Regions from separate parts of the Streptomyces sp. NPDC002690 genome, predicted to be linked through region 4. Evidence: riboswitches for the same ligand, from Rfam matches in the RefSeq annotation. Region 4 holds a riboswitch; each other region holds the start of a gene.
The links. Region 4 has a riboswitch for cyclic di-AMP ahead of ACWD3D_RS18640 (LysM peptidoglycan-binding domain-containing M23 family metallopeptidase). Riboswitches for the same ligand answer to the same signal wherever they lie in the genome.
Positions count from the first base shown of each region.

Region 1 (4,534 bases), on a different contig from region 4:
CGCCACCTTGTTGAGGCGTCTTCCTGACCTGCGTCTTGCGGGAGAAACGGCCGATTTGCGGTGGCGTGGAGGGCTCATCATGCGTGGACTGCGCACCCTTCCGGTGGAGTTCACACCGGGACCGGCGCTCGGTGAAAGTGACGCTCCGTCAACACTGTGATGTTCACGTGATCTGCGAGGCATCGACTTGTGACACACGTTCGAGTCCCGCTAGGTTCACGGTTCGACGCATCAGTTCACCCGTCAGTCACACGGAAGGCACTCCCATGGGCTCCGCGAACGGCAGACACCGCCGCCCTCGCCAGGCACCCGCCATCGTCGTCGCAGCCGGCGTGACAGGCTCCGCCCTCGCGATTCCGCTCCTCGCCGCAGGCAGCGCCGGCGCGGCGGACGCGAACACCTGGGACAAGGTCGCCGAATGCGAGAGCGGCGGCACCTGGAGCGCGGACTTCGGCAACGGTTACTACGGCGGACTGCAGTTCTCCCAGGAGACCTGGTCCGCCTACGGCGGTACGGACTACGCGCAGCGCGCGGACCTCGCCAGCCGCACCCAGCAGATAGCCGTGGCGGAGAAGGTGCTCGACGCCAAGGGCCCGCAGGCGTGGCCCGGGTGCGCGGTGATCTCCGGGCTGGCGCCCGCGGGCAGCCTCATCGGCGTCGACCCCGGCTCCACGTCCGCCACGGACGCGGGCGCCTCGGCCGGCACGATCCCGGACGCGGACGGCGCACCCGTCTCCACCGGCACCACGGACCCGACCGACACCTCGGGCTCGACCGGTGCCTCGGACTCCGACGGCACCACCGGGAGCAGCGCCACGCCGAGCCCCGACGCCTCCGCGACCCCCGCGCCCTCCGGCTCGGCCACCCCGGGCGCCACCACGCCCGGCAAGAGCGGCGCGAAGAGCGGGGCGACGGACGCGGCGACCGGTGACACCGCGACGGGCGGCAAGCACCGCGGGACGCCCGACCCGGACGAGGCCGCAGCCGACGCCTCGCGCGACACCGGCCGGCACGCCTCGCGCGGGGACAGCGACGCGCGCGACGACACGGCCCTCGCGACGGACGGGACGTACACGGTCCAGTCCGGCGACAACCTCTGGGCGATCGCCGACGCGCAGCACCTCTCCGACGGCTGGACCGAGCTCTACCAGGCCAACGAGAGCGTGATCGGATCGAACCCCGACCTGATCCTGCCCGGCCAGGAGCTCGACCTGAGCACGGCCGCCGCCCCTGCGGCGACCGACTCCGCTCCGGCCGCGACGGACACCGCGTCCGGCACCGCTTCCGACACGCCGGAGACCACTCCCGACACGGCGGAGACTGCTCCCGCCAACTGATCCAATTCGGGAAAACGCCCCAAAAAGAGGGGTAGTTAAGGGGCCTATGTCCACTTTTGCGAAAGTGAGACATGGGTCTCTTCGCTGTTCCGGCGTGTCGCGGTCGCGGGGGTTCGCGAATGTCCGCTTTGACCTGCGGAAACGGTTATTCAGGCGTGGCCAGTAAGGTCTGATTGTCTGATATGTCCATCATTGAATGTGGGGGTTGCCTCTGTTTACGGTCAGAACCGCTCGCACCGCGGGCCCCGTCGACCGTCACGCCGAATCCTGCCGTCGGTCGAAGGGAACAGACGCGTAAAGCGCCGTAGGCAGGAGCGGGGGACCCAGGTAAGCCGCCGGTATCGGACGGCCCGTCGGAAACGACGGGAGGCCGGGACCGGCTAGGGGTTAAGCCACACGCAAGGACGTGTGGCCGGGCACTCATTGGCCCGAACCCGACAGCTCACCTCGTAGGCGTCGGTGAGGAGACGTTCCATGCTGCTGTCCAGCAACGGTAAGCACCGCCGCTCGTCCAAGGCCGTCCGTGTGGCCACGCTCGCCGGCGTCGCCGGTGCCGCCATCGCCCTCCCGCTGATGGGCGCCACCAACGCTTCCGCCGCCTCCGTCGCCACCTGGGACGCCGTCGCCCAGTGCGAGTCCGGTGGCAACTGGTCCATCAACACCGGCAACGGCTACTACGGCGGTCTGCAGTTCTCGCAGTCCAGCTGGGCCGCCGCCGGCGGTACGAAGTACGCCCCCCGCGCCGACCTGGCGACCAAGGAGCAGCAGATCGCCACCGCCGAGGTGCTGCTCGACCTGCAGGGCCCGGGCGCCTGGTCCTGCGCCGGCGCCGGCAACCTCACCAACGACGGTGTGGACCCGGGCGTCGACACGGGCTCCTCCGCGAGCACCGGCTCGACCGCGACCGACGACAGCGCCTCCACGGCGACGCCGGACCGCTCCACCGACTCGCAGACCGCCTCCCGCAGCGAGGAGCGCCCCGCCGCGAAGTCCGAGACCGTCACCACGCCGACCGGCGACAAGGTGGAGAAGGGCGACGGCGAGTACAAGGTCGTCACCGGCGACACCCTCAGCACCATCGCCGAGAAGCAGGGCGTCAAGGGCGGCTGGCAGAAGCTGTTCAAGCTGAACCACGACATCGTCGAGGACGCCGACCTCATCTTCCCGGGTCAGCAGCTCCACCTGAAGTAGTCACGAACCACTCCTCCCCGGAAGCGGGGTGTCCGGCGGCACCCCTTTCCCACTCCCTGGCCCGGCGCGCACTCCCCCCGCGCGCCGGGCCAGGGCCCTTTCCGGGCCGGGTGCGCGCGTACGTCCCGTGAGCGGCGTACAGGTGAAGAAGAGGAGAGAGGGCGGGCCGCCACCCCGGCCGTACCGCGGACTGCCGACCTCCGTATGGCCGGACGTTATGTTCCGTACGGAAACAATGTGTAGGCTCGCCGTGTCACTGGACGGACGGTCGGCTGGCCGATGTCCTGTGTCCGGTTAGGCTCTAGTCGCAAGGCTCAAGAGCCCCGCACAGTCAGCGTCACATCCCAGAAGGAGATGCTCGTGCCGTCCATCGACGTCGTCGTAGCCCGGGAAATCCTCGACTCGCGGGGTAACCCCACGGTCGAGGTCGAAGTTGGTCTCGACGACGGCAGCACGGGCCGTGCTGCCGTTCCGTCCGGCGCCTCCACCGGCGCGTTCGAGGCCGTCGAGCTTCGCGACGGCGACCCCAAGCGTTACCTCGGCAAGGGCGTGGAGAAGGCCGTCCTCGCCGTCATCGAGCAGATCGGCCCGGAGCTCGTCGGCTACGACGCCACCGAGCAGCGCCTGATCGACCAGGCGATGTGCGACCTGGACGCCACGGAGAACAAGGGCTCGCTCGGCGCCAACGCCATCCTCGGCGTCTCGCTCGCCGTGGCCCACGCCGCCTCCGAGGCCGCCGATCTCCCGCTCTTCCGCTACCTCGGCGGCCCGAACGCGCACCTGCTGCCCGTTCCGATGATGAACATCCTGAACGGTGGGTCGCACGCCGACTCCAACGTCGACATCCAGGAGTTCATGATCGCCCCGATCGGCGCGGAGTCCTTCTCCGAGGCCCTTCGCTGGGGTGCCGAGACGTACCACACGCTGAAGAAGGTCCTGAAGACCAAGGGCCTCTCCACCGGTCTCGGCGACGAGGGCGGCTTCGCCCCGAACCTGGAGTCCAACCGCGCCGCCCTCGACCTCATCGTCGAGGCCATCAAGGAGGCCGGTTTCGTCCCCGGCCGCGACATCGCGCTCGCGCTCGACGTCGCCGCGTCCGAGTTCTACAAGGACGGCAAGTACGAGTTCGAGGGCAAGTCCCGCTCGGCCGCCGAGATGACCGAGTACTACGAGGAGCTCGTCTCCGCGTACCCGCTGGTCTCCATCGAGGACCCGCTGTACGAGGACGACTGGGCCGGCTGGAAGGTCATCACCGACAAGCTCGGCACCAAGGTGCAGATCGTCGGCGACGACCTCTTCGTCACCAACCCCGAGCGCCTCGCCCGTGGCATCGAGGAGGGCTCGGCCAACGCCCTGCTCGTCAAGGTCAACCAGATCGGCTCGCTGACCGAGACCCTGGACGCCGTCGAGCTCGCGCAGCGCAACGGCTTCAAGTGCATGATGTCCCACCGTTCCGGTGAGACCGAGGACGTCACCATCGCCGACCTCGCCGTCGCCGTGAACTGCGGTCAGATCAAGACCGGCGCCCCGGCCCGCTCGGACCGCGTCGCCAAGTACAACCAGCTGCTGCGCATCGAGGAGATCCTCGACGACGCCGCGGTGTACGCCGGCCGCTCGGCGTTCCCCCGCTTCAAGGGCTGATCCGCGGCCCGCGAGGGCCCGCTCCACCAGCCTCCGTCCGTCCCCGCACTCGGTCCCGTACCGTGTGCGGGGACGGACGTGCGTGACGGGGAGGCATGAACATGGCCGTGAAGGACCGCGACCGGTTCTCCACCGCGACCAGGCTGCGGCTGCTCGGCGAGCAGACGGCGGCCCGCGTCTACCGCTCCCAGAACCGCCGCCAGGCCCACCGGTCCCGGCTCACCGGCCGCGCCGCGTTCCTGGCGCTGATCGTCTGCACCCTGATCGTGGCGTTGGCGTACCCGATGCGCCAGTACGTCTCCCAGCGCGAGGAGATCGCCGACCAGGAGCGGACCCTCCAGGACGCCGGGAAGCGCGCCGAGGAG
Region 1 is NZ_JBSFVR010000081.1:15,171-19,704, reverse strand. It holds gene ACWD3D_RS13430 (cytochrome P450 family protein) at 1-160, shown strand, start outside; gene ACWD3D_RS13425 (transglycosylase family protein) at 267-1,337, shown strand; cyclic di-AMP (ydaO/yuaA leader) riboswitch at 1,628-1,808, shown strand; gene ACWD3D_RS13420 (transglycosylase family protein) at 1,812-2,528, shown strand; gene eno (phosphopyruvate hydratase) at 2,883-4,169, shown strand; gene ACWD3D_RS13410 (FtsB family cell division protein) at 4,271-4,534, shown strand, end outside.
Region 1: another riboswitch for cyclic di-AMP. It lies ahead of ACWD3D_RS13420 (transglycosylase family protein); the one in region 4 lies ahead of ACWD3D_RS18640 (LysM peptidoglycan-binding domain-containing M23 family metallopeptidase).

Region 2 (4,534 bases), on a different contig from region 4:
GTCTCCGGCCGCGCCGACGAACTCTGCCGCTTCGCGGTGCTGTTCGGCGACCCGCAGCTCGCGCTGACGGCCGTCGGGCGCGTCCTCGACATCACCGCCGACGAGGTACGGGCGGTCGCCGCGGCCACGCTGCGCCCCGACAACCGTGCCGTACTGGTCTACGAACCGGTCGAACCGGCCGAGCCGGACGACGGGACCGCTGCCGAGGACGGCGCGGACACCGACGCCGACGAGGAGGCCGGCAAGTGAGCGACGCCGCCGTGACTGGAGTAGCCATGGACTTCCACCCGCAGCCCACCCCGGGAACCGCACGCCCCTGGGCGTTCCCGGCACCCGAGCGCGGCACCCTGCCCAACGGGCTGACCGTGCTCCGCAGCCACCGCCCCGGCCAGCAGGTCGTCGCGGTCGAGATCCACCTCGAAGCGCCGCTCGACGCGGAACCCGAGGGCCTGGACGGCGTCGCCACCATCATGGCGCGCGCCCTCTCCGAGGGAACCGACAAGCGCAGCGCCGAGGAGTTCGCCGCCGAGCTGGAGCGCTGCGGCGCCACGCTCGACGCGCACGCCGACCATCCCGGCGTCCGGGTCTCGCTGGAGGTGCCCGCCTCCCGGCTGGCCAAGGCGCTCGGCCTGGTCGCCGAGGCGCTGCGGGCCCCCGCCTTCGCCGACAGCGAGATCGAGCGCCTGGTGGGCAACCGCCTGGACGAGATCCCGCACGAGCAGGCCAACCCCGCGCGCCGCGCGGCCAAGCAGCTCTCCAAGGAACTGTTCCCGGCCACCGCCCGGATGTCGCGCCCGCGTCTGGGCACCGAGGACACCGTGCGGCGGATCGACGCCGCCGCCGTCCGCGCCTTCTACGACGCCCACGTCCGCCCCGCCACGGCGGTCGCGGTCGTCGTCGGCGACCTCACCGGCATCGACCTGGACGCCCTCCTCGCCGACACCCTCGGCGACTGGTCGGGCAACGCCGGCAGCCCCCGCCCGGTGGCGCCGATCACCGCGGACGACACCGGACGCGTGGTCATCGTCAACCGTCCGGGAGCCGTGCAGACGCAGCTGCTCATCGGCCGCATCGGCGCGGACCGGCACGACAGTGTCTGGCCCGCCCAGGTCCTCGGGACGTACTGCCTCGGCGGCACGCTCACCTCGCGGCTCGACCGGGTCCTGCGCGAGGAGAAGGGCTACACCTACGGCGTACGCGCGTTCGCCCAGGTGCTCCGCTCCACCGCAGGCGGTCCGGACTCCGGCCCGGCCGGTGCGGCGATGCTGGCCATCAGCGGCTCGGTGGACACCGAGTCCACGGGCCCCGCGCTCGACGACCTCTGGAAGGTCCTGCGGACCCTCGCGGCGGACGGGCTGACGGACGCCGAGCGCGAGACCGCCGTGCAGAACCTCGTGGGGGTCGCCCCGCTGAAGTTCGAGACGGCCGCCTCGGTCGCGGCGACCCTCGCCGACCAGGTCGAGCAGCAGTTGCCCGACGACTTCCAGGCCCACCTGTACGCCCGGCTCGCCGAGACCGGCACGGTCGAGGCGACCGCCGCGGTGGTCAACGCCTTCCCGGTGGACCGGCTGGTGACGATCCTGGTGGGCGACGCGTCGCAGATCGCCGAGCCCGTCCGCGCCCTGGACATCGGCGATGTGACGATCGTGAACGGCTGACCGGCCGTCAACCACACGACCGGGCAGGCCCGGCAGCGCGGCCCCGGCGGGGAGATCTCGCCGGGGCCGCGCTGTTTGTCCCCTTTGCCGGAAGCGTGCCTGTCTGCCCTGTGGGATGCGCTACAAAACCCACTGTCCGTTTGGTGATCGAAAGCGCCGCGGCCTAGCGTCGATCCGGCTGTCCGCCGACTGTGTGCCGCACTCGCGGTGCCGGACAGTCATCGCCGAGTCCCCGTCAGGCGCGAGCCTGGGGAGCCGGGGACCCGTGAAGTCCCTGGGGTGAATCGGGCACCCGCGTCTCGTGAGAGGCGCGAACGCCCGTAGGAGACCTTCCTGCTCCGAACCCGTCAGCTAACCCGGTAGGCGAGAAGGAAGGAAAGGACCCGCCCCTTCATGGCGTTCACCCGTGCCACCGGGACCCATCGTGCCCCGGGCCGTCTGACGCGCACCACCGCCCGGTTCGCCGGCGTCGCCGCCCTCGCCGCGACCGGCGTCGTCGCTGCGACCGCCTCCCCGGCCCTCGCCGCCGGTTCGCCCGTCCCGTCGCCCCGTACGACCGGCCTCATCGAGGCCGTGACGCTCGGCGACTCCATCGCGGACCGGATCGCCGACCAGGCGGAGGCCCAGCACCGTGTGGCCGAGGCCAGGGCGAAGGCCGAAGCGAAGGCCAAGGCCGAGGCCGCCGTACGAGTCAGGGAAGCCCGTGAGGCGAAGGCGCGCGCCGCGCGCGCCGCCGAGCGCAAGCGGCTGAACTCCTTCCACCTGCCCATCGCGGGCTCGTACATCAGTACCGGTTACCAGTCGAGCGGCTCCCTGTGGTCCTCCGGCAGCCACTCCGGCGTCGACTTCCATGCCGCCACGGGTACCCCCGTCCTCGCCGTGGGCGCGGGCACGGTCGTCGAAGCCGGCTGGGGCGGCGCGTACGGCAACAACATCGTGCTGCGGATGGCGGACGGCACGTACACCCAGTACGGCCACCTCTCCTCGATCGGCGTCCAGGCCGGCCAACGCGTCTCGTCGGGGGAGCGGATCGGCCTCTCCGGCGCCACCGGCAACGCGACCGGCCCGCACCTGCACTTCGAGGCACGCACCGGACCGGAGTACGGCTCCGACATGGACCCCGTGGCGTATCTGCGGGCCCACGGCCTCACGGTCTGACCCGCGCGTCACGGTCTGACCCGCGCGGCCCCGGACGTCCAGCCCCGGACGTCCAGCCCCGGACGTCCAGCCCCGGGTCCGCGTCGTCCGACCGCTGCAGAACACCTCCGGCCGCCCCCCGATCACCCCGAAGCCCCGGCCCCGTGCCGGGGCTTCGGCATATCACCCGAAACCCTCCGGCCCGCCGGCTCCGCAGGCAAAAGATATGTGCGAATTCCGGTACGCCATCGGAAATTCACTCAGATTGCAATAGAGTCACGGTGCAGGCTTCGATCGGCCGCGTTTCGCGGGGATTAAGGCGGAGGTTCGGACATGCGCATTCCCGCGCACTCGGTATGCACGGCAATCCGTGAGGACATCGTCTCGGGCGTCTTCGAGCGCGGCAGCCGCCTCACCGAGGAGCTTCTGGCGCGGCGCTACGGCGTCTCGCGCGTGCCGGTGCGCGAGGCGCTGCGGACCCTGGAGTCCGAGGGGTTCGTGGTCACCCGCAGACACGCCGGCGCCTGTGTCGCCGAGCCGACGGAGCAGGAGGCGGCCGACCTCCTGGAGGTGAAGCTCCTGCTGGAGCCGCTGGGCGCGGCACGGGCCGCGCAGCGTCGTACCGACGCGCATCTCAAGGTGCTGCGCGGCCTGGTCAAGCTGGGGCAGGAGCGAGCCCGCCGGGGTGAGGGGGAGGACCTGCGCTCGCTGGGCGGCTGGTTCCACGAGACGCTCGCCCAGGCGTCGGGCAGCCCCGGTCTCATCGCGCTGCTGACCCAGCTACGGCACAAGATCACCTGGATGTACGCCATCGAGCAGCCGGTCCGACCCGTCGAGTCGTGGGCCGAACACGGCGCCCTCGTGGACGCGGTGGCCCGGGGTGACGCGGAGCGCGCCAGGGGCCTGGCCACGTTGCACGCGGAGCGTTCACTGGCCGCGCACCGGCCGCGCCGCCCGGTCCGAGCGGTGAAACAGTCCCGGGTGAGCACTTCGCAACATCCCGTAAACACCTCGGGTGCCCGTCATTAACAAAGTCGCCGTATACAAAGAGAGAAGCGAATTGGTTGGGCATTCTCAGTGTGCCGGAATTACCATCGTCCCGGCTCCCGTGAGAAATGGCCGAGACGAAACCCGGCTGCAAACGGCTGGGCCGCCCCGTCCGTGAAGGACGGCGCGGCCCGGCCGAGCGAAGAATTCCGTCATGGAGTCCGGCGGAAGGGGGTGTCAGACCGTTTCCGGAAGCTCGTCGAGCCCTTCGGAGACCAGCTTCGCCAGACGGTCCAGTGCGGCGTCCGCGCCCTCCGCCTCGGAGGCGAGCACGATCTCCTCGCCGCCCTCCGCTCCCAGTCCCAGGACCGCGAGCATCGACGCGGCGTTGACCGGGCTGCCGTCCGCCTTGGCGATCGTCACCGGAACCCCGGAGGCCGTGGCGGCGCGGACGAAGATGGAAGCGGGGCGGGCGTGCAGGCCTTCGGCCCATCCGACGTTGACGCGGCGCTCAACCATGGTTCTGCCCTTCGTGGATCTGCGATGTCCTGACCAGTAATTGATTTGTCTAGACCATTGTGGCATGGGGGTGTGGACCTGCGTACCCTCCCGCCGACGGACGTCGCCCGGTGGGCTTCCCAGCCTGCCCCGGCGCCGAATCCGCCGCGACCCGTGCCCGGCGCGGTGATGCCCTTGCTCGCCCGGACCGGCCGGTCCGGCGGTCGTGCCGCCGTACGCTCCGGGCACTCGCG
Region 2 is NZ_JBSFVR010000016.1:12,122-16,655, reverse strand. It holds gene ACWD3D_RS04210 (M16 family metallopeptidase) at 1-249, shown strand, start outside; gene ACWD3D_RS04205 (M16 family metallopeptidase) at 276-1,658, shown strand; cyclic di-AMP (ydaO/yuaA leader) riboswitch at 1,871-2,038, shown strand; gene ACWD3D_RS04200 (M23 family metallopeptidase) at 2,052-2,816, shown strand; gene ACWD3D_RS04195 (GntR family transcriptional regulator) at 3,129-3,824, shown strand; gene ACWD3D_RS04190 (HPr family phosphocarrier protein) at 4,020-4,301, opposite strand.
Region 2: another riboswitch for cyclic di-AMP. It lies ahead of ACWD3D_RS04200 (M23 family metallopeptidase); the one in region 4 lies ahead of ACWD3D_RS18640 (LysM peptidoglycan-binding domain-containing M23 family metallopeptidase).

Region 3 (4,534 bases), on a different contig from region 4:
CAGCCCGGATATCGCGTTGTTCAGGGCGTTGGTGCCCTCGCCGTCCGGCATCCCGATGATGAAGTAGACCACCACCGCGCTCATCACGGCCCCGGCGAGGCCCCCGATGATCGCGCTCGCCGCCGAGGTGCGCACCCGGGCCCCCAGGGAGGCGTCCGACGGGGCGGAAGGGGCGGGAGTGAGGGGCGTGGTCATGGTGGAGTCCTCCGGAAAAAGCGGCGTTGCGGTACCGGGAGCGCGTGGCCGACGCCGGGGCAGGGCGAGATCCGCCGCCTCGGGGGCACGTGTCCGCACGGGCAGCCCGCCGGTTCTGGGGGATGCATCCATATCCTTGGCCAGAAGAAGCACCCGTGGCAACTGCCTCATGCAAAAAGACCGTTGAAGCAGGCGTCGCAATCCTTTTGCCCTAACTGCGGTGTTTCTCGGGCGGGATGTCGGAGCGCCATGCTCGGTACGGGTGAAGTCGGCGCGCTGAGAGGGTGGTTGTCGGCTTCCGGGCCCTTTGGACCGGACCCTTCCGTGCCGCACCGGCCGGGTGCCCGGCGGGTGGACGTGGCCGCTCGTGCCGATGCCGGGAGGGCCGGCCGGTGTCGCTCGTGGGCCCGGAACACATCGGGCCGTTCCCCGGGGTGGTCCGAAGCCCGTTCAGGATGCCGTACAGTTGTGTTCATCGACGCGGGGTGGAGCAGCTCGGTAGCTCGCTGGGCTCATAACCCAGAGGTCGCAGGTTCAAATCCTGTCCCCGCTACTGAAGGCCCGGGCCCGGCACGCACAGCGTGCCGGGTCCGAGTCGTTTCCGTGTGTTCGCCCACGCGTGTTCGTTCGTGGGTGTGGTCCGTTCGGCCCGCGGGTTCAACCCGCACGCTCGGCCGGCCGGCGGCGTAAAGATCTGTCGTAATGGGCATGAAGTGGTCCATCCGGGAAACATCTCGCACACCCGCACGATCGCTGCCATGCAGCCGAACGCGTTGCCGGGCATCCGGGTATCCGGGCACCCGGGCGTGGAGGGCGTGCGGCATCCGAGGCGACCGCTCGGCCGTTTCCGTACGCGGGGCACCGGCGCTCGCCGAACGGTGTGGAATCCCCGCTCCGACGGACCGGTGCACCCGGCGTACGCCGGCGGTGGGGGGCGCTCGACGGGGAGCTGTGCGCTCCCCCCTATGGACGACGAGGAGTCGCCGCGCGGCGCGGCTCGGGCCGGCCCGCGCGGGGCGCGGTAGGTTCCGCAGCCGTGGCGGGACAGGGCAGGAGAAGCACAGAGGTGGGGAAACGGCTGTACAGGGATGGCTGGATGTCCGGGGGTGTGCGTGCCCGGCGATTCGTGCGGGTCCTGCCTGCCCTGCTCGTTCTCGGCGGACTCGTCTTCGACATCGCGTCACCGCCCCGCTTCACGGCGGTGCCGCTGTTCGTCGCCGCGCCCCTGATCGCCGCGCCGTTCGCCTCCCGGGCCGGCACCGTCCGGATCGGTGCCGCCTCGCTGGCCGCCGTCATCGCGATGCGGGTGTACGTGGGCACCATCGGAGAGATCGTTCCGATCATCGAGACGCTCACCGTGGCCACCACGGCCGTGCTGGCGCTCGTCATCAACGCGGTGGTGCGGCGCGGCAACGAGCAGCTCGCGTCCGCCCGGATCATCGCGGAGACCGCCATGCGCGCCGTGCTGCCGGTCCCTGCCGACCGGGTCGGCGGGCTCCACGTCGCCGCGCGGTACGAGGCGGCGCAGGCGGACGAGTACGTCGGCGGCGACCTGTTCGCCGTCGCGGACACTCCGTACGGCGTACGCCTCGTACTGGGCGACGTACGCGGAAAGGGGCTCGACGCGGTCGAGGCGGTGGCGGTGATCATCGGCGCGTTCCGGGAGGCCGCGGAGCAGGAGGAGACGCTGGAGGGGGTGGCGCAGCGGCTTGAGCGCGCGTTGGCCAGGGACGCGGCGCGGCGCGGGGGGCTGGACCCGGTGGAGGGGTTCGTCACCGCGGTCCTGGCCGAGATTCCACAGGGCTCCGCGACTCTGCGGATCGTCAACCGGGGTCACCCCGAACCGTTGTTGCTGCACGCCGGGGGCGCGCTGGACGTGCTGCGGCCCAGTACCCCCGCGCTGCCGCTCGGTATGGCACTGGGAGCCTGGCCGGACCGGGCGGACGAGTGGGACCTCCCGCCGGGCGCGACCCTGTTGACCTACACGGACGGGCTCTCCGAGGCGCGCGACGCGGCGGGCGTGTTCTACGACCCGGCAGAGCGGCTGCGAGGCCGGATCTTCCCCGGTCCCGACGAGCTGCTCACGGCGCTCACCGACGACGTCCGGCTGCACACGGGCGGGCGCTCGACGGACGACCTGGCGCTGCTCGCGGTGGCCCGGCCGGCGGAGGACCAGCCGGAGCGCCGGACCACCGTGCCGATCGTGGGCCGCGGCGGCGGCTGACGCGGTTCAGGGCGCCGTGGTGATCCCCCGTGATCCCCCTGCGGACGGCCCCGCGATCCCCCTGCGGACGGCCCCGCGATCCCCCTGCGGACGGCCCCGGGGTCAGCCGCCCGGGTCCGGCGACGGTCCGTAGCAGAGCGGTACCGCTCGATAACATATGACACACCGTCAGAAAAGCCGGGTCGGGCCGCTCGTCCGCAAGTCGCCCCGCTAAGCGAGGAAATGCCCAGGTAAATCCCGGCCCGAAGTGGGAATGATCAAGAGGAACGGCTTGGAATCGGAGTCGTCTGTCTATTAACGTTCGATAACGCAGCGCGGTCGTCCCAGCCGTCGTCAGAGACGGCGCCGTGCGCGAGCGCCGAATTCCGCAAGGGAACCGGGGAACCACCTTCTTGGGGTGAATCGGACACCTGTGTCTCGACAGAGACGCCAGGCGCCCGTAGGAGACCTTCCTGCTCCGAACCCGTCAGCTAACCCGGTAGGCGAGAAGGAAGGAAAGGAGTGCGCCCACGTGGCGTCCAACCAGCCTGCCCCCGAAGCCCCGTCACCCTTCGCCACTCGCGAGGGTTTCGGCTCTCCCGGCAACGCCGACAAGGCCTGGGAGGAATGGAACCCCACCGAGGATTCCCTCCGCCCCGTACGCGGCCGGCACCGCGTCGCCAAGCAGCGTGGTCTCGCGCGTAGTTCCACCGTCCTCGGGGTCGGCGTCATCGCGGCCGTCGGTGCGGGCGGCATGGCCACCGCGCAGAGCAAGCCGCCGGTCTCCATCTCTCTTCCCGATTCGCTCGCGGACAACCTTCCCGACGCCAAGTCCCTTCCCGGGCTGGGCGCTCTGATCACCGCGGTCGAGTCCGACGACACTCCCGCGCCGGTGGCGGCGGCCGCGCCGTTCACCACGGCCGGGCTCACCACGGCGGAGACCGAGCAGGGCGCCACCGACGCGGGCGAGGCACTGCGCGCCCGCATCCTCCAGCAGGCCGAGCAGCAGCAGTCCGCCGCCGACGCGGAAGCGAAGGCGGCCCAGGAGGCGGCTGCCGCGACCAAGGCCGCCACCGAGGCGAAGAAGCAGCAGGACGAGGCCACGGCGAAGGCCGCGGCGGAGAAGAAGGCGGCCGAGGAGGCCGCGGCGAAGAAGGCCGAGGCCGAGAGACTGGCCAAGCTCGCCGCCAGCTACTCGCTCCCCACCTCCGCGTACACGATCACCTCCACCTTCGGCGAGGCCGGCACGATGTGGGCCTCCGGGCAGCACACCGGTCTCGACTTCGCCGCGCCGACCGGTACCCCGGTCAAGGCCGTGCACGGGGGAACGGTCAAGTCGGCGGGCTGGTCGGGCTCGTACGGGTACCGCACGGTCCTGGAGCTCGATGACGGTACGGAGATCTGGTACTGCCACCAGTCCTCCATGGACGTCGTCGCCGGCCAGCAGGTCAACACCGGCGACACCATCGGCCGCGTGGGAGCCACCGGCAATGTCACCGGCCCGCACCTCCACCTCGAAGTCCACACCCCGGACGGCACCGGCATCGACCCGATGGCCTGGCTGACCGGCAAGGGCCTCACCGTCTGACGCCTCCGGGCCCGCACCGGTCCGGCGCGCCGCGCGGGGTCCGTGCGGCGCGCGTAGGCCCCGCCGGACCCGGCCCGGGCGCCTCCCCAGCCCCGGCAGCCTTGACGCTCCCCCCCGACGTCAGGGCTGCCGGCCCCCCTCGTCCCGCCGGAATCGCGGCTGGAGCTCCGGAAGCGGAATACGATCTCCCGTCCGTTCCGTTGCACTCCTCATGACTTCTTCTCTCCGCAAGCTCGGAACGTCCGCCCTCGAGGTCTTCCCGCTCGCCCTCGGCGGCAACGTCTTCGGCTGGACCGCCGACGAGGCGCAGTCCTTCGCGGTACTCGACGCCTACACCGCGGCCGGCGGCAACTTCGTCGACACCGCCGACGCGTACTCGGCCTGGGTTCCCGGTAACAGGGGCGGCGAGTCGGAGGCGCTGATCGGCAAGTGGCTCAAGGCCCGCGGCAACCGTGCCGACGTCGTCGTCGCCACCAAGGTCGGTGCCCACCCCGAGTACCGGGGGCTCGCCACCGGCAACGTCAAGAGCGCGGTGGAGGAGTCCCTGC
Region 3 is NZ_JBSFVR010000067.1:20,024-24,557, reverse strand. It holds gene ACWD3D_RS11920 (hypothetical protein) at 1-195, opposite strand, end outside; tRNA gene ACWD3D_RS11915 (tRNA-Met) at 675-748, shown strand; gene ACWD3D_RS11910 (PP2C family protein-serine/threonine phosphatase) at 1,292-2,419, shown strand; cyclic di-AMP (ydaO/yuaA leader) riboswitch at 2,766-2,919, shown strand; gene ACWD3D_RS11905 (M23 family metallopeptidase) at 2,931-3,986, shown strand; gene ACWD3D_RS11900 (aldo/keto reductase) at 4,198-4,534, shown strand, end outside.
Region 3: another riboswitch for cyclic di-AMP. It lies ahead of ACWD3D_RS11905 (M23 family metallopeptidase); the one in region 4 lies ahead of ACWD3D_RS18640 (LysM peptidoglycan-binding domain-containing M23 family metallopeptidase).

Region 4 (4,534 bases):
CCGACGACTACGCCTGCCAGACGGACGGCATGGTCGGCCTGGGCTGCGGCGCCCGCTCGTACACCTCGTCGCTGCACTACTCCTTCGACTACGCCGTCGGCATGCCGGAAATCCGGAGCATCATCGACCGCTTCACCACCACCGAGGACTTCTCCCGGGCGGAGGTCGGTCGGCCCATCGACGGCGACGAGCCCAAACGCCGCCATCTCCTGCAGTCACTGCTCCAGGCCGCCGGGCTGCCGCGCGCCGAGTACCGGCGGCGGTTCGGCAGCGACCCCGTGGACGACTTCCCCGTGGAACTGGCCCGCTTCGCGGAGCTCGGCTGGCTGGACGGCGGCAACGGCAGCCATGACCTCCTGCGGCTGTCCCCGGAAGGACTCGCCCACTCCGACGCGCTCGGCCCCGCGCTCTTCTCGCCCGCCGTGCGCGCCGCGATGGCCGCGTACGAGGCGAGGTGAGCGGCCCATGGACCTGACGATCCTCTACCGCGGCCCGCTCGCCTCCTGCGACTACGACTGCCCGTACTGCCCGTTCGCCAAGAGGCGGGACAGCCGGGAACAGCTCATGGCGGACCGGGAGGCGCTCGAACGCTTCACGGCGTGGGTCGCCGCACAGACCGGGGACCGTCTCTCGGTGCTCTTCACCCCGTGGGGCGAGGGGCTGGTGCGGTCCTGGTACCGGCGAGCGCTGGTCGAGCTGTCCCACCTGCCGCAGGTGGCTCGGGTCGCGATCCAGACGAACCTCAGCGGCAGGACGGGCTGGCTGTCCGGGGCGGACCCGGAGCGGCTGGCGCTCTGGTGCACGTACCACCCCGGCCAGACCCCGTACGACCGGTTCCTCGGCAAGTGCCGGGAGCTGACCGCGGCGGGGGTGCGGTACAGCGTGGGCGTCGTCGGTTTCGAGGAGCACCTCCCCGAGGCGCGGAGACTGCGGGCGGACCTGCCGGAGCGGGTGTACCTGTGGGTGAACGCCGCCGAGGGGCGTACGTACACGGACGCGGAGGCGGAGCGCTGGACGGCGCTCGACCCGCTGTTCCCGTACAGCCGGCATCCGCACCGCTCGGCGGGGCTGCCGTGCCGGACCGGGGAGTCGGTGATCTCGGTGGACGGGGACGGCACCGTGCGCCGGTGCCATTTCGTCAAGGAGGAGCTGGGCAGTCTCTACGACGGGAGTTACCGCCGGGCGCTCGGCCCGAGGGCCTGCCCGCTGGCGGTCTGCGACTGCCACATCGGGTACGTGCACCTGGAGTCGCTGCCGTTGTACGACGTGTTCGCCGGGGGTGTCCTGGAGCGGATTCCGGCGGCGCCGGCCGGGCCCGCCGCGGCGGGCCCGTCACGTCTCCGGCTTCCCCTGGTGTAACGCCCGGCGCCTCGCGGCGGCCGGATGCGCGGCTCAGAGCGGCAGCAGGTCCGGGCGCTTCGCGGCGACCTCGTCGCCGGAGGACTCGCCGCGCAGCCTGCGGCCGATCCACGGGACGAGGTACTCGCGCGCCCACTGGATGTTGTCGCGTCGCACCTCGAAGGTGTTCCGCTGGGCCTGCGGGGGCCACGGCTGGTCGGGGTCGGCCGGCGTCTCCAGACCTAGGACCTGTGCGGCCCGCAGTGCCACCCGGGTGTGCCCCTCGGGTGAGAGGTGGAGCCGGTCGTTGTCCCAGGCCCGGCGGTCCTGGATCGAACGCAGGGACCAGAGGTCGAGCACCGGGCAGTGGTAGCGGTCCGCGATGGCCCGCAGGTGGACGTTGTAGGTGGCGATCTTGCCGCGCATGTGGCGGAGCACCGGGACCCCGCGGGTGTCGAATCCGGTGGTCACCATGACGGTGCCGACCGCGTTGGTGAGGTCGGCGACCGCGCGCTCGAAGCGCTCGGCCAGGTCGTCCGGGTCGGTGCCGGGCCGGATGATGTCGTTGCCGCCGGCGCAGAAGCTCACCAGGTCCGGCGCGAGCTCCTTGGCGCGGGGTACCTGCTCCTCGACTATCTGGTCGAGAAGTCGTCCGCGTACCGCGAGATTGGCGTACCGGAATTCCCCGTGCACGGAATCAGGGCCTGTCGCCTCGTCGAGGGCGGGAAGCTGGTCCGCGAGGAGAACCGCGAAACGGTCCGCCCAGCCGACATAGGACCCGTCCGGTCCGGGGTCTCCGACTCCCTCGGTGAAACTGTCGCCGATCGCCGCGTACGACCCGATGATGTCTGTCTTCTGGATTCTCGAATCGTCTGCCACGACCACATATCTTGCCCCTTTTCATGTGACCTACGCGACCGTAAGAAGGGGTTGACGTGGGGTGAGATAGACCACCCGGTCAGTTTTTGGTAAAGCCGGAATAAATAGAGGGGCGGCACGCTTGCGCGCACCGCCCCTCCAAGCCCTTACGGATCGTGACGATTCGTCAAGGGGAGGAGTCTCAGATGGAGACGCCGTGGAGTCGCAGGTAGGCGATCGGGTCCACGTCCGAGCCGTAGCTCGGGGTGGTGCGGATCTCGAAGTGGAGGTGCGGGCCGGTGACGTTGCCGGTGGCACCCGAGAGGCCGATCTGCTGGCCGCCGGTGACGGTCTGGCCGACCGAGACCATCAGCTGCGACTGGTGCGCGTACTGGGAGTACATGCCGTCGGCGTGCTTGATGATGACCTCGTTGCCGTACGCGCCGTCGTAGCCGGCGGAGACGACGGTGCCGGGGCCGACGGCGCGGACGACGGTGCCGGTGGCGGCGCTGAAGTCGGAGCCGGTGTGGTAGCCGCTGGACCACATGGAGCCGGAGGCGTGGTACTGCGTGGTGACGGTCGCGTTGGCCACCGGGGTGGTCCAGCCGGTGCTGTCGCTGTCGGCGGCCTTGGTGGTGGTCGCGGCGGACTCCGTCGTGGTCGCCGGGGCGGCCTTCGTCTCGGTCTTGGCCGCCGTCTTCGTCTCGGCCTTCGGGGCCTCGGCCTTGGCGGAGGACGCGGTGGAGGCCGAGCCGGACGCCTGGGCGCCGAGGGTCAGCTTCATGCCCGGGAGGATCAGGCTCGGGTTGTCGCCGACGACCTCGCGGTTGTCCTGGTAGAGCTTCTCCCAGCCACCCTTGATCTTGTGCTGGGCGGCGATCTTCGCCAGGTAGTCGCCGGAGACGACCTTGTAGGTCTTGGCGGACTGCTGGGCGGCCGGGGCGGACTGGGCGGCGGGCGCCGACTGCTCGGCGGCGTGGGCACCCGTGGCTCCGAGGAGCGGCAGGGCGACGACGGCGCCGCCGGCTCCGACGGCGAGGATGCCGCGAGCGATCGGGCCGGACTTCTTACGACGGTGCTTACCCGGGATGGGCATGGGGGAATTCCTCTCCGGCGCCTACGAGGTGAGCTGTCGGGTTCGGGCTGGAGATGCCCGGTCGCGTTGAACGCGACTTCACCCCGAGCCGTCCGGAACAACTCCGGTCGGCGGCTTACCTGGGTCCCCCGCTCCTGCCACGCATCAGTGAGTGCGAATTCCGGGCGGCGGCAGGATTAGGCGGTCCGTCCGGAGTGATGGCGAACGTAATCGAGCCGGGCCGGACGGAACAAGCCATCGCAAGCGGAACGGATTCCGGGAGCCGATTTCGGCCTCCTTTTCCGGTCACCCTCCGTGGATTACGGATCTTGGCATTCCGCGCGACGGACGGACTGCCGCCCGGCCTCTCGGCCACGCACGGTCACGGATATGATCCCGCTCACGAGATCACCCGCCATCTCCCCCATAAACGGACGATGTTGCGTGAAATCCATACAATACGGACATGTCGCGCACGTCACTCATGACGGATCTTCAGCCTCCGGGGGGCCGGCCGCCGGTACTCGGGCGCCGGGGAGCGATGTCGTAGGGTCGCGACGAGCCGACGTCGGCGAGCAGCGCCGGCGCGCAGACGCACCGAGGAGCCGCTGTGACGCAGGTGCCGCAGTTCTCGCCGGCCGAACCCGAGCTGAGCGGGGTCCGTAATTTCCGGGACGTGGGCGGGCTGCCCACCTCCGACGGACGACGGGTCCGGCACGGGAGGCTCTTCCGCAGCGGTCACCTCGCCGCCGCCACCGCCGAGGACGCCGTCTTCCTCGGCCGGCTCGGCCTGCACACGGTCTTCGACTTCCGTAACTCCGCCGACCAGAAGCTCGACGGCTTCGACATCGAGCTTCCGGGCGTGCGCAACGTCCGCATCCCGCTCTCCGACCCGGCGGACGGGGCGGGCTTCTGGCGGCTGGTGCGCGAAGGCGACATCGCCCAGCTGCGTTCGCTGCTCGCCGAGGGCAAGGGCACGGAACGCATGCTCGCCTCGTACCGCTCGATCATCACCGACCGTACGGCCGAGCACAGCCGGGTACTGCACGCCCTGGCGGAGGACAGCGTGCCGGCGCTGATGCACTGCGCCGCGGGCAAGGACCGGGCGGGCCTGACGATGGCGGTGACGCTGCTCGCGGTCGGAGTGGAGCGCGAGGCCATCGCGGTGGACTACCTCAAGTCCAACGACGCCCACCGCCGGTACCGGCTGAGGCGCGGCGACAGCGCGGACCCCGTGGTCTCCACCGAGGTGATGAGCCTGCT
Region 4 is NZ_JBSFVR010000137.1:8,803-13,336, forward strand. It holds gene ACWD3D_RS18625 (STM4012 family radical SAM protein) at 1-458, shown strand, start outside; gene ACWD3D_RS18630 (STM4011 family radical SAM protein) at 466-1,359, shown strand; gene ACWD3D_RS18635 (SGNH/GDSL hydrolase family protein) at 1,393-2,217, opposite strand; gene ACWD3D_RS18640 (LysM peptidoglycan-binding domain-containing M23 family metallopeptidase) at 2,399-3,292, opposite strand; cyclic di-AMP (ydaO/yuaA leader) riboswitch at 3,296-3,452, opposite strand; gene ACWD3D_RS18645 (tyrosine-protein phosphatase) at 3,882-4,534, shown strand, end outside.